One region of the Pseudoalteromonas sp. MB41 genome, then DNA from elsewhere that is predicted to be linked to it. Evidence: predicted binding sites of a transcription regulator. Region 1 holds the regulator's gene; the other holds the start of a gene.
The links. The regulator sigma-54, encoded in region 1, starts transcription at its own class of promoters, with help from an activator protein. The targets are predictions, from matches to a motif close to GTTGGCACGNNNNTNGNNT.

Region 2: the regulator sigma-54 is predicted to act here: its motif matches at 1,334-1,352, upstream of LPA49_RS03255 (CsbD family protein).

What each region holds. Positions count from the first base shown of each region.
Region 1 is NZ_JAJJZF010000013.1:35,266-38,587, reverse strand. It holds gene rapZ (RNase adapter RapZ) at 1-714, opposite strand, end outside; gene ptsN (PTS IIA-like nitrogen regulatory protein PtsN) at 715-1,167, opposite strand; gene hpf (ribosome hibernation promoting factor) at 1,171-1,458, opposite strand; gene LPA49_RS13300 (RNA polymerase factor sigma-54) at 1,485-2,981, opposite strand; gene lptB (LPS export ABC transporter ATP-binding protein) at 3,096-3,322, opposite strand, start outside.
Region 2 is NZ_JAJJZF010000001.1:721,211-724,532, reverse strand. It holds gene LPA49_RS22350 (GGDEF domain-containing protein) at 1-1,019, shown strand, start outside; gene LPA49_RS03255 (CsbD family protein) at 1,098-1,295, opposite strand; gene hrpB (ATP-dependent helicase HrpB) at 1,533-3,322, shown strand, end outside.

The DNA of each region.
Region 1 (3,322 bases):
GCGATTATTTCGCTCTAGGTGAGGGAGCCATGTTTGTACAAAGGTTTGAATTTGCCATGTAAACTTTTGCACTATGCTGTGACTAGCAAGGTAATCTTTTACTGGTTGGTCTAAGCCTGTCAGTGGTTTTAGATCCGGTTCCCAGTGTGGATTCGGTAAAAAGCGAGCATCAAATACGTAATCAGCTTCTTTTGGAATGCCGTGCTTAAAGCCAAACGACATAAAAGTAATAATGAGCTTTTTGTCTTTTTTACCCAGTATTTTTTCGCGAATAGATTCGGCAAGCTGATGCACGCTGAGATCGGTCGTATCAATCATAAAATCGGCACGGGTGATCAATACATCCAGTAATACTTTTTCTTGTTTAATCGCTAAATCAAGCGGCAGCGAGTCAATCGATAATGGGTGTAAGCGGCGTGTTTCAGAGAACCGTTTGATCAGTGTTTGATCATCACTATCTAAATAAAACAACGTGGGTTTTGCAAAGCCCGGTAAATACTCAAGAATATCGTTAAATTCTTGCTGTTCTTTCGGCAGGTTACGCACATCGATACTTACAGCAATTTTGTCGTAATTATCTGACACACTGCGTACTAACGAAGGAAGTAGGTTTACAGGAATATTATCAACGCAGTAATAGCCTAAGTCTTCAAGTACTCGTAAAGCGACCGATTTACCTGAACCAGAGCGACCGCTGATAATAATTAATTCCATTTATGCCTCTGATGCAATGACTTTAAACAGATCACTATCTGTTTTAGCACTGCGTAGCTGTTTACAAAATTCTTTGTCTTTAAGTCTATCAGCAATTGTTGATAAGGTCTTTAGATGAAGTTGACAGTCACCATCTGGTACGATGAGTGCGACAAAAATATCCACTGGACGATTATCAATTGCGTCAAAATTTATAGGTGACTCACTCACAATTACAAATGCGTGTGGCTGATCTGCACCGCTCATACGACCATGTGGAATCGCAATACCTCGGCCAATACCCGTGCTGCCCAATTTTTCTCTGTTCAATAGGGCATTGAGTATATCTTGCTGAGATAAATGAGGGAGCTGCTCATGAGCCAGTTCGCTGATAAATTCGAGAATTCTTTTTTTGCTATTAAAAAGGACCGCAGCTTTGCTGCAGTCCTGGTTAGTAAGTGAACTAAGTTTCATAATTTAGTGTCGAGCTAATTTCTCTTTGTGTTTAATTACTTGACGATCAAGTTTATCGATTAACGAGTCGATGGCTGCATACATATCTTGGTGTTCAGTAGAGGCAAATAACTCGCCTCCGTTTACATGTAAAGTTGCTTCTGCTTTTTGGCTTAGTTTTTCTACATCTAGAATGACATGAACATTATTAATGTGGTCAAAATGCCTTTCTAGTTTCGCAAACTTGGTGTTTACATAGTCTCTTAATGAATCTGTGATTTCTACATGACGACCAGTTAAATTTAGTTGCATAAGCATTTTCCTTCTATGTAAAACGTCTAAATCAGACTCTTACGCTGATTCGACGGAGGTATTGCTAGAGACTCTCGATATTTTGCTATTGTCCGTCTAGCTACTTTAATTCCTTGCTCAGCCAATATATCTGCAATTTTGCTATCACTCAATGGTTTAGCTGTGTTTTCTGCGGCGATTAGCTTTTTGATTAAAGCGCGAATTGCCGTAGATGAACACTCACCCCCATTTTCAGTGCTTACATGGCTGGAGAAGAAATATTTCAACTCAAAAATTCCCCGCGGGGTATGCATGTATTTTTGTGTTGTTACTCGCGAAATTGTTGATTCATGCATTTCGACCATTTCCGCGACATCATTTAATACCATGGGTTTCATGGCCTCAGGACCATGTTCAAAGAAAGCCTGTTGTTGTTGAACAATACAGTTAGTCACTTTTAATAACGTGTCATTACGGCTTTCTAAGCTTTTAATAAACCATTTTGCTTCTTGTAAATGAGAGCGAATAAATTGGCTATCACTGCTTGATTTTACAGAACGTGACATCGCCGCATAGTGGCTATTCACTCTGATTTTCGGCATGCAGTCTGGGTTTAGTTCAACTACCCAACGGCCTTTTATTTTTTTTACGGATACATCGGGTATCACGTATTCAGATTCTTCTCTAACAATTGTATCCGCAGGCTTTGGATTTAAGCTGTGGATCAATGTCATGACTTCTTTCAGCTCACTTTCTTTAAGCTTAGTCTTTTTCATCAAAGTGCGATAGTCACGACTCGCTAATAATTCAATATGTTCTGATAACACCATTTTAGTTTCAGCTAAATAGGGGGTGTCAACATCGAATTGGCGTAATTGAATACACAAACATTCTTGTAAACTACGTGCGCCAATACCGACAGGATCGAATAATTGGATTCTTTTTAGGACAGCTTCGACTTCATCAAGTTCGATTTCTTCTTCATCGTTATTTTGATTGAAGCTTTCAACAATGTCTTCGCAGCTTACGGTTAAAATACCCGAATCATCAATTGCCTCAACAATCGCAACGGCAATCGCTTCGTCTGTTGGGCTGAATGGAGTCAGTTGTAACTGCCACATTAGGTATTCGTGGAGAGTTTCGGTTGATGCGCCTTGGTAAATTGATTCATCTTCAGGCATTGGACCTGAGGAACTTGATGGGGCAGCACTCATGTACTCATCCCACGTAACATCCATTGCTAAGTCGTCACTTACGGTGTCTTTGTTGAGGGCATCACTGCTTTCTTGCTCGTACTCGCTCGCAGCTTCGTCAGCCGACGCGCTTAGTTGGGTATCGTCAGATTCGGCTTTTTGCTCGTTCTTGCCAATACTCTCTTCTGCATAATCTGCTTCTTCAACTTCAAGCAAAGGGTTAGAGTCTAACGCTTCTTGAATTTCTTGCTGGAGATCCAATGTACTGAGCTGCAACAAACGGATAGCCTGTTGCAGTTGTGGAGTCATTGTAAGTTGCTGGCCCATGCGCAGCTGTAATGATTGCCTCATGTATCCCTAACAATCCTTTTTAGTCTTATCAAACAATAGCACGATGCCGTTAACTATTTATTTGATTTATTGTCATTGTTATAAGTCTAGCAGATGCTCTAGTCGGTGGCGTATTTAAAGCCTGAATTGCTCGCCTAGATACACATCGCGTACAGTTTGGTCGGCTAACACATGTTCAGGTGTACCTGATGCAATTAGCTCCCCATGAGAAACAATGTAGGCTTTTTCACAAACATCAAGGGTTTCTCTCACATTGTGGTCAGTAATTAATACACCAATACCACGATTTTTTAAGTGCTCGATAATTTTCTTTATATCTAACACTGAAATAGGATCAACAC
Region 2 (3,322 bases), on a different contig from region 1:
GTGACAAAGATAAAGCGCTATTTTTACGCGTATTTGCATTTATTGGTGCCATTACTTCTTTTGTAATGTCGGTTACAAGCTACCAAGATGGCTACATAACGCTCAGTTTTTTACTGGTTATTGGCGGCTTTGTTTTTGTATCGCCCTTTGTCCTTAAAAATCGCGACCGTGCTATTGCTGTGTTAATGCTTTATGCCTTGTACTCGATGATGTGCTTTTTGATTGTGTCGGGTGGTAATAATGGAACTGGGCCTTTGTGGTTATTTATTGTATCGCCTGTTACCTTTTTTATACGAGGTTTAAAACGCGGCGCATTTGACTTAATCATACTGGCTATTGTGATTTCAGTGCTGTTTTACTTCACCGATAAGCTTGGGTATTACAGCTATCCGAATCATTATTTTACGACCCGTGTCATGCTGTGTTTTTCGATTCTTTGTATTCTTGGTGGTTTCTACGAGTATTACCGTAATAAGTACAGTCGAGAGCTTATTGAGCAACTAAAAATAAATCAAAAATTAGCCCGTATTGATGCCATGACCGATTTGTTTAATCGCCGTTATGCTACTGAATGCTTGCAAGATGCGCGTTTTAACGAAGGGGCTGTCTTTTTGTTGATTGATGTAGATAACTTTAAACAAGTGAATGACACCTATGGTCATCAAATTGGTGATGATGTGCTCACTTTCATTGCTTCAATCCTCAAAAGTGTGAGTGGCGAAGAAGACATTGTTGCTCGCTGGGGCGGAGAAGAGTTCCTTATTGTGACCCCGCAAGGACATGAGCGTAGAGCAAGACAATTAGCTGAAAACATTCACCAGCAATTGGCGCAACATGCATTCCAACAAGGGGTTCATAATTTTAAAGTGACGCTGAGCATAGGGCTTCATCAGCGGGCTTCTAACGAGAGCATTGATCACTGTTTAAGTGTGGCAGATAAGTGTTTATACCTTGCTAAATCACACGGTAAAAACCAAACCGTTGCTGAGCTAGATAGTGAAACACATTCACCTGCTTAGGTAATAAAAAACCGCCAAAATGAAGTGACCCCCAATAGTTGGACATTCCAATTACTGGGGGTCTTTTTATGTGCAAAATTAGTGACTATTTTCAAAGTCACTGACTTCGCTCTCAGCTTCTTCTTTCGATTTGCCGTATTTTTGTTGGATTTTACCAACAAGCTCTTTACGGCTACCTTCAATTTTATCTAAATCGCCATCGGTAAGTTCACCCCATTTACGTTGTGCTTTACCTTTTAACTCTTTCCAATTGCCTTCTAAACGATCGCTGTTCATCATAATCTCCTTACTTTGTTAAACATTCACTTTAATAAAAGCAATCGTTATGCCATTCATGGTTTATATATAACCAACTGAATTACATCGTTTTTATTATTATGATTAGACATAGAGTGTTACATGCCTGCAATTTGTACTGGGTTTTAAGGAAAACCTTGTAATTCTTTCATTCAATGAGAGGCTGTTCATCGTTTTTTGATACAATGGGCAAAAAGAAAGTAAGAGATGCCAGACGTGCTGCCAGTTGAAGATATTTATCAATCCCTGCTAACAACAATAAAAAATAACCCTATGGCCTTATTACAAGCACCACCGGGCGCAGGTAAATCAACATGGCTGCCACTCACATTAATGCGTGAAGGGCACTTTAAACACATTGTCATGTTAGAGCCAAGACGTCTGGCTGCACGTAATATTGCCCAGTATTTGGCGAGCCAACAAAACGAAAAAGTCGGTGAAAGTGTCGGTTTGCGTATTCGAGGGGAGTCAAAAGTGAGCCCCGCCACTCGGCTTGAGATTGTCACCGAAGGTATGCTGACCCGTATGCTGCAAAACGATCCTGAGCTAAGTGGCGTTGATTTACTTATTTTTGATGAGTTTCATGAGCGTTCAATTGCTGCAGATACCGCGCTTGCCTTTGCCCTTGAAACGCAAGCGGCATTGAGAGACGACTTAACAATATTACTGATGTCGGCCACCTTAGACGGTGAGCGGTACAGTGAGTTTTTTGACTGCCCAATAATATCCTCTGAAGGGCGAAGTTACCCGATTGATGAAGTGTATATTCCACTCAAAGACGAAAGCCGATGGCTCGATGGTATACCCGCAATTATTAAACAAGCGCTCAATGAGCAAGCTGGCAGCGCATTAGTTTTTTTACCCGGACAGCGCGAAATATTACGGGTGCAGCAAGCACTAAGCGACCTTGCAGATCAGTGCGAGGTGTTTACTTTATTTGGTGAACAAAACAAAGCAGAACAACAAGCTGCAATCGCCCCTGCAACGAAAGGGAAGCGTAAAGTTGTGTTGACCACCAATGTAGCTGAAACCAGTTTAACCATCGAAGGTATACGTATTGTAATTGACAGTGGTAAGCGCCGTGCAGCCAGCTTTAATTTAAAAACCGGTGTTACAGAGCTTATAACGCAAAATATTTCGCGCTCATCGGCGGTGCAGCGAGCCGGTCGCGCAGGGCGTATTGAACCGGGCGTGGTGTATCGCTTAGGGAGTAAGCAAACCTTTGAGCGTCGCAATAATCACGACGCACCTGAAATTCTCACCAGTGATATTAGCCAGTTATTACTTGAGGCAAAGCAATGGGGCGCTTCACTTGAAGAGCTAAGCCTGCTTGATGTACCAAGCACGCAACAAATTAAGCAAGCAACAGCGCTGTTGAAAATGCTGGAAGCCATAGATGAAAATGACAAGCTGACACCGCTTGGCAGTCAAATGCTCAGCTTTGGTGCCGATATTCGGTTGTCACATATGCTGATTAAAGCACAAAAATTACAAGTAACGATGCCAGGCATATATGAGCTAGCGGCGTATTTAATCGCCTTACTCGAAAGCCGCATAACGATGCCTGCCGATCTTAATTTGGCGCTGCATAGCCAGCATACAAAGCCGCATCCCGTGTTTAAACAGCAATTAAACTATTGGTTATCACGTTTGCAATTGAAAGCAGCCTTTGAGCTTAAAACGCAATACCTTGCCTTGCTGGTGGCGTTTGCATTTCCTGACCGATTGGCGAAAAAACGCGGTAATGGTTACTTACTTGCTAATGGCGCAGGTGCTGATTTAAGTGAAGAGTTTTGGCATAACGATGACTACATTGCCATTGCCAGCATGGGCGGCCATAAAGGGAGTCGCGTATTTGCTGGCGTGGCGTTTGTGCCCAGTGAACTTGAAGATGAACTCGGCCATTTATTCACATCGCAGACGCGATGTGAATACGACGAAAAAACAGGACGTTTCATCCATCAAGATGAAGTAAAACTAGGGGCTATCACAGTATCAAGTCAGCC